2 regions of the Mesorhizobium sp. B2-4-7 genome follow, and region 1 is predicted to be linked to the other one. Evidence: predicted binding sites of a transcription regulator. Region 1 holds the regulator's gene; the other holds the start of a gene.
What was found. Region 1 encodes PhoB, which activates phosphate uptake and scavenging genes when phosphate is short. Its sites were predicted from a motif close to TGTCATNNANCTGTCAT; they were not measured.

Region 2: ugpB (sn-glycerol-3-phosphate ABC transporter substrate-binding protein UgpB) is a predicted target of PhoB. The motif match lies at 1,516-1,532, and genes of this name have one in related genera.

Annotation. Positions count from the first base shown of each region.
Region 1 covers NZ_VFVH01000016.1:84,959-88,779, reverse strand. Annotated here, with positions in the region: gene pstB (phosphate ABC transporter ATP-binding protein PstB) at 1-589, shown strand, start outside; gene phoU (phosphate signaling complex protein PhoU) at 615-1,322, shown strand; gene phoB (phosphate regulon transcriptional regulator PhoB) at 1,342-2,031, shown strand; gene FJ946_RS29490 (ROK family protein) at 2,039-3,280, opposite strand; gene xylF (D-xylose ABC transporter substrate-binding protein) at 3,540-3,821, shown strand, end outside.
Region 2 covers NZ_VFVH01000003.1:69,039-72,859, forward strand. Annotated here, with positions in the region: gene kaiC (circadian clock protein KaiC) at 1-276, shown strand, start outside; gene FJ946_RS10395 (ATP-binding protein) at 273-1,397, shown strand; gene ugpB (sn-glycerol-3-phosphate ABC transporter substrate-binding protein UgpB) at 1,791-3,095, shown strand; gene ugpA (sn-glycerol-3-phosphate ABC transporter permease UgpA) at 3,335-3,821, shown strand, end outside.

The DNA.
Region 1 (3,821 bases):
CTACCCGAGGCAGAGCGCCGAGGGCCAGGTGCTGCTCGACGGCCAGAATATCCTCGACCGCTCGCAGGACCTCAACCTGCTCAGGACCAAGATCGGCATGGTGTTCCAGAAGCCGACGCCGTTCCCGATGTCGATCTACGAGAACATCGCCTTCGGCGTCAGGCTCTATGAGAAGCTCAGCAAGGCGGAGATGGACGGCCGTGTCGAGCAGGCGCTGAAGCGCGCGGCACTGTGGAGCGAGGTCAAGGACAAGCTCAACGCCAGCGGCCTCAGCCTTTCGGGCGGCCAGCAGCAGCGCCTCTGCATCGCCCGCACGGTGGCGGTGAAGCCGGAGGTCATCCTGCTCGACGAGCCTGCCTCGGCGCTCGATCCGCTGTCGACCGCCAAGATCGAGGAGCTGATCGATGAGCTGCAGGCCGACTATACGATCGTCATCGTCACCCACAACATGCAGCAGGCGGCGCGCGTGTCGAAGCAGACCGCGTTCATGTATCTGGGCGAGTTGGTCGAGTTCGACCGCACCGAGAAGATCTTCACATCGCCCCGCGAGAAGCGCACGCAGGACTATATCACCGGCCGCTTCGGCTGATCCCAGGCATACGAGGACCAAGATCATGGCCGAACACACAGTCGCAGCCTTTGACGAAGATCTCGGACAGATCAGCAGGCTGATCCGCGACATGGGCGATCTCGCCTCATCGATGGTCGGCGGCGCCACCAAGGCGCTCCTGAATTCCGACAACGCGCTCGCCCAGCGCGTCGTCTCCGACGACGCCATCATGGACGCGCGCCAGCGCGAACTCGACGACCGCGCCATCACCCTGATCGCCAAGCGGCAGCCCATGGCGGACGATCTGCGCCATGTCGTCGGCTCGATCCGCATGGCGGGCGATCTCGAACGCATCGGCGATCTCGCCAAGAACATCGCCAAGCGCGTCGGCACCGTCGGCCTTGCCGCCACGCCGCGCGACCTGTCGCACTCCATCGACGCCATGGCGCAGCTTGTGCTGATCCAGGTGCAAGGCGTGATCGAGGAGTATGCGGCGCGCGATGCCGCGGCACTTGCGAAGCTGCGCGCCGACGATGAACGCATCGACGTCAAATACACGTCGGTCTTCCGCGAGCTGCTGACCTACATGATGGAGGATCCGCGCAACATCACCGCCTGCACGCATCTTTTGTTCTGCGCCAAGAATCTCGAGCGCATCGGCGATCACGTGACCAACATTGCCGAAAATGCCTATTATGTGCTGACCGGCACGCAATTGCCCGCCAATCGCCCGAAGCAGGACGAGACGGCGATGTCGGCGCCAGCGGCTTGACGGCAGGGGTGACCAGTCGATGATCGCGCCACGCATCATGGTGGTGGAGGACGAGGAGCCGCTGGGTGTGCTGCTCCGTTACAATCTGGAATCGGAGGGTTATCAGGTAGAGGTGGTGACGCGCGGCGACGAAGCCGAGATCCGCTTGCAGGAGAATGTCCCTGACCTTCTTGTGCTCGACTGGATGGTGCCGGCGGTGTCCGGCATCGAGCTCTGCCGCCGTCTCCGCATGCGGCCCGAGACCGAGCGGCTGCCGATCATCATGCTGACGGCGCGCGGCGAGGAAAGCGACCGGGTGCGCGGTCTCTCCACCGGCGCCGACGACTATCTGGTCAAGCCGTTCTCAACGCCGGAATTCATGGCACGCGTCAAGGCGCTGCTGCGCCGCGCCAAGCCCGAAGTTCTGTCCAGCGTGCTCAAGGTCGGCGACATCGTGCTCGACCGTGAATCGCACCGGGTCTACCGCAAGAAAAGCGAGATCCGGCTCGGGCCGACCGAGTTCCGCCTGCTCGAATTCATGATGCGACATCCCGGCCGCGTGTTCTCGCGCAGCCAACTGCTCGACAATGTCTGGGGCGAAACGATCTATATCGACGAGCGCACCGTGGACGTGCATGTCGGCCGGCTGCGCAAGGCGGTCAACAATGGCCGCATGCCTGACGTGATCCGCACCATTCGGGGCGCGGGGTATGCGATTCGCGAAGACTAGGGATATGTCACGCAACGTTCTCGCCCACGCCTGATTTCGCCTGTGCCCCCGGCGCGAAAATCTCCTGGTCGACGAAGGTCAGCGCGCGCATGGCGCAGCCCTCGCGGATCAGTGGCAGTTCGTTCGGCTCGGTGTCGAAGGAAATCGATTTCGAGTGCTGGCCGCCGGCGGTCTGGGCAATGGCCTCGCGCAGAGCCGGCTCGATCAGGTCGAAGGCGGCGGCGCTGACGCCGACCATGGCGACCGGCGCCGGATCGATCAGCGCGAACAGGCTGCCAAGGCCGTAACCCAGCGCCTCGCCGGCCTTGCGGTAGGCTTCGCGCTCCGGCCCGTCCTTTTCGCGCGCCGAGGCCGCCAGGGTGCGCATGTCGGCGTCGCTGACGTCGACGGGCTCGGTGTCCTCGCCAAGCTGCCTCGCGTTGCGCCAGATGGCATAGTTGCCGGCATAGGCCTCGACGCAGCCGCGCCGCCCGCAGCGGCAGAGCGCCCCGCCGGGGCGATGGATCATGTGGCCGAACTCGCCTCCGGATGAATGGGTGCCGGTGAACAGTTCACCCTTCAGCACCAAGCCCATGCCGATGCCGTGCGACAAAAGGATGGCGATGAAGTCGTCGCGGTAGCGCTGGGGATCGCGCCAGCGCAGCGCCACCGCCATCATGTTGCAATCGTTCTCCATGGTGGCGGGAATGCCGAACTCGGCCTCCAGTATGTCGGCGAAGGCGATGTCGGTCTGCGGCGTGATCGGCGACCACAGCATGGTGCGCGCATCCGTGTCGGTGATGCCCTGGATCGCCAGCGCGATGCGGGCGATGCTGCCGACGTCGAGGTCGGGATCCTCGAACCGCCGCCTGACGATGGCCACGCATTCGCCGATCAGCGCCTCGCGCGACAGGGTGAGCGTGTCCAGCCGGCGCTGCTCTTCAGATATCACCTGGCCGGCATAGTCGATGACGGCGACGGAGAGAAAATTCAGCGACAGCACCACGGTCATCACCGCCGCGGCTTCAGGGTTGAGGCTGAGGCCGACCTGCGGCCGGCCGCGTTTCAGCGCACCGGCCTCGCTCGGCTTGCTCTGCGCCAGGATGCCTTCGCCAATCAGGTCGGAGGAGATCGCCGATATGGTGGAATGGCTGAGCCCGGTGGTCGCGGCAATCTCGGTGCGCGAGGGCTGCCCGGCACGGCGCACGGCCGCGATCACCATCGCCCGGTTGCGTCGGCGCAAATCGTCGTGGCGGATTCCGACCGACATGTTTCTCGCATCCTCCCCGTCGCCGCGTTCTCTCCCCAGGATCCCGACGACCGTCAAATACTGGCAGAACCGGCCTTGGCTGTCATTATTTATTCCGGAGCTCGAAAAAAATTCACGAGGACATCAAAATACATCAGAATCGACGTTGACAGCGTTCCGACGATGGACCAGTGTTTTTTCGAGGCTCGAAAAAATAGAGCCTTTGTGCCGGCCTACGGGCCTGTTTGGTCGCGCCATACGCGGCGCAGGGAGGATTAAGATGAAGAGATTCACAGCCGCCATCCTGGCGGGTGTCGCCATGTCGCTGACGCTCGCGTCGGTCGCGCAGGCGAAGGACAAGGTCATCGGCGTTTCCTGGTCGAACTTCCAGGAAGAGCGCTGGAAGACCGACGAGGCCGCCATGAAGAAGGCGATCGAAGCCGCCGGCGACAAGTATATTTCCGCCGACGCCCAGTCCAATCCCGGCAAGCAGCTCACCGACGTCGAGAGCCTGATCTCCCAGGGCGCCAATTCGCTGATCATCCTGGCGCAGGACGCCTCC
Region 2 (3,821 bases), on a different contig from region 1:
GGCCTTTGCACCGCTACCAACAAATCGCTTGTCGGAGGCCAGAGCGCTAGCGAGCAGCATATTTCCACACTCACCGATTCGATCATTCTGTTGCGCTACATTCAGCAGGAAGAATTCATGCATCGCGGCATGATGGTGCTGAAAATGCGCGGCAGCGAACACGACAAACAGATACGGCGCTTCACCATCGACAGTGGCGGTATGCATCTTGGAAAGCCCTTTGACAGCGCGCCTGATGTGTTCGGCGACTCCGCCGTGGACAACACGTCGACATGAAGAGCGCCTTGAATACGGCGCAAAACGCCGCCGAAATGCTGGAATCGCCCGGAGATACATCTCCGGCTGGCATCAGCCAGCTCAGCTTTCGCCAGTTGATCGAAAATACCGCCGACGGGATGCTGGTGGTCGATTTGGACGGAACAGTGCTCTATGCCAATCCTGCGGCAGCCGTAATTTTTGGACAGCCGCTTGACGAACTCCTCCACGTTCCGCTCGGCCGTCCGGTCGTCTCCGGAGAGATCGCCGAGATCACCGTTCACCGTTCCGGCCGCAAGCCGGCAGAAGTGGAAATGCGTACGGTCGAGGTTACCTGGGACAGCAGGCCCGCATTGCTTGCCAGCCTGCGCGATGTCTCGGCCCAGCGATCAAGAGAAGAAAACGCACGCCAGTCACAAAAGCTCGAAGCCATTGGACGCCTCGCAGCTGGCATTGTCCATGACTTCAACAACCTACTCGCCGTTTTCGGGTCTGGCCTTCGGCTTCTGGAGAAACAGATCGCTAAATATCCTGCGGATGAGAAAGTCACTCTGCTGGTCGAGGAGATGTTCAGGCGGATCGAAAATGGAGGAGCGCTAACACAGCAACTGCTTGCCTTTTCGCGACGCCAATCCCTGGCCCCGGAACAGATTGATCTCAATGAACGTATCAAGGGGCTGACGACGCTGCTGGAACGGACGTTGGGGAGCGGTATCCGGGTGCAATGCAATCTGGATCCAGCCTTGGACCCTATCCTTATCGATGCCAACCAGCTCGACATCGCCGTTCTTAACCTTGCGGTGAACGCCAGAGATGCAATGAAAGGCAGTGGCACCCTCACGATTGAGACCAGCAATTTTCCAAATGATCTGGAGGATTTGCGTTCAGCGGCGGCTTCATTTGTTCGCGTGACTGTACGCGATACCGGCTGTGGAATGAGCAAGGACACCCTGGCGCGCGTTTTCGAGCCGTTCTTCACAACAAAGTCGGAAGGGCAGGGTACGGGACTCGGGCTAAGCCAAGTTTACGGCTTCATCAAGCAATCCGGTGGGCATGTCCGAATCGATAGCGAAATCGGTCAGGGAACAAGCCTGCATCTCTACTTGCCGCGCGCTTCTGGAACCCAGCGGCAGCAGAACTGAGCGGCGGCAGACCCATTCCCGGCCAGCAGACTGATTGGCCGATGTCAAATCCGTCAGGCTGAGCGCGGGACGGGAATTTCCACGCATCGACCGAGCAAACCGACGCCTTTTTCAGCGTTGTCATGTCAGCGTTGTCATGTGCTGTTAGACGCCGTTCGTCGGTGAGGTCGCTGACCGTCTCGAGACAGGTCCCTGGTACATCAATTCAAGCAGCAAGCCGCTATGCAATCCTTTTCCGGGTCACTTTCATCCGGAAGTGAACGCTACTTTAGCCGGACATGAAGTGCGCCTGCCCGCAACAAAACCGTTGTCCGCTGCGCGCGAACGACACATAGTGCCATTGCGGGAGTGCCCCTTTCGCCAATGACAAGCAATGAGAACGGGAGACGAAACATGAAGTTCTTTGGCTTCGCGGCCGGTGTCGCCGTGACCCTGCTTTCCACAACCTCCGCCTTCGCCGTCACGCAGATCAGCTGGTGGCACGCCATGACCGGCGCCAACGCAGAGGTCGTCGACAAGATTTCCAAGGATTTCAACGCCAGCCAGGGCGACTACCAGATTGTTCCGGTTTTCAAGGGCACCTATCCCGAAACGCTGAATGCCGGCATCGCCGCCTATCGCGCCGGCCAGTCGCCTGACATCATCCAGGTGTTCGATGTCGGCACCGGCGTGATGATGGCGGCCCGGGACGCGATCAAGCCAGTGGCCGAGGTGCTGACCGGCGCCGGGATGAACTTTGACAAGAGCCAGTATCTGCCAGGCATCGTCGGTTATTATTCGACGCCGGACGGCACCATGCTGTCCTTCCCCTACAACTCCTCCTCGCCGATCCTCTACTACAACAAGGACATCTTCCAGAAGGCGGGGCTCGATGTGAACAACCCACCCAAGACCTGGAACGAGGTGTGGGAGGATGCCAAAAAGATCAAGGCGAGCGGCGCCGCCGCTTGCGGCTACACCTCGACCTGGCTGACCTGGATACACCTGGAAAACTTCGCGGCGTGGAACGATGTGCCGTGGGCCACGCAGCAGAATGGCCTGGCCGGCGGTGATGTCGAACTCAAGATCAACTCGCCGATCTTCGTCAAACATTTCCAGGCGCTCGCCGATCTGGCCAAGGACGGCACCTTCAAATATGGCGGGCGCACCTCCGAAGCCAAGCAGATATTCCTCGCCGGCGAATGCGGCATCTTCACCGAATCCTCGGGCGGCCTAGGCGACATCGTCAAGTCGGGCATGAACTACGGCATTGGCCAGTTGCCCTATGACAGCGACGCCAAGGGCGCGCCGCAGAACACGACGCCGGGCGGTGCCAGCCTTTGGGTCTTCGGCGGCAAGTCCGACGAGGAGTACAAAGGCGTCGCGGCTTTCTTCGCCTATCTGTCCAAGACCGATGTGCAGGAATATCTGCACCAGAAATCGGGATACCTGCCGGTGACGCTCGCCGCCTATGAGGCGACGAAAAAGTCCGGCTTCTACGACAAGAATCCCGGTCGCGAGACGCCGATCCTGCAGATGACGGGCAAGGCGCCGACCGACAATTCGAAGGGCGTGCGGTTGCCGAACTTGCCGCAGGTGCGCGACATCCAGAACGAGGAGTTCGAAAAGATGCTTGCCGGCCAGGAAACCGCCCAGCAGGCGCTCGACAATGCGGTCACGCGTGGCAACGCGGCGATCGAGGAAGCGCTGGGGAATTAGGGCGCGTCCGAACCTATCGAGTTATAGTCCTTGCTCTACGAGGCCCCCCTCCGCCCTGCCGGGCATCTCCCCCTGAAGGGGGGAGACTGGCTGTCGCGACCGTTTTCGGCGATTGTCAAAGCTGGAGAATGGCAGCTGCCGCAGGAACCGCCAATCTTCCTCCAAGAAGGGGAGATGCCCGGCAGGGCAGCGGTGAGCGCCGTAGAGTGCCGCTCGGCTTTCCACGCCGGAGCGGCGCATTGACCCCGCGCGTCGTCTTTCCCAACAAAGTCTTGCCATACCTCCTGGTGGCGCCGCAACTTGCCATCACGCTGGTGTTCTTCTACTGGCCGGCCGGGCAGGCGCTCTACCAGTCGATGCTGAGGCAGGACCCGTTCGGGCTGAGGAGCAGGTTCGTCTGGTTTGCCAATTTCCGCAAGGTGCTTGCCGACCCGGCCTATCTCAACTCGATCAAGGTCACAGTGGTGTTTTCGCTCGCGACCGTGATCGTTGCCATGGGCGTGGCGCTGCTCCTTGCCGTGATGGCGGAAAAGGTGGTGCGCGGCAAAGGCCTCTACCGCACGCTGATGATCTGGCCCTACGCGGTGGCGCCGGCGATTGCAGGCATGCTGTGGCTGTTCCTGTTCAATCCATCGATCGGCTCGCTGTCTTATCTGCTGAGACGTTTGGGCGTCGCCTGGGATCCGCTGCTCAACGGCACCGACGCCATGATCCTTCTGGTGGCGG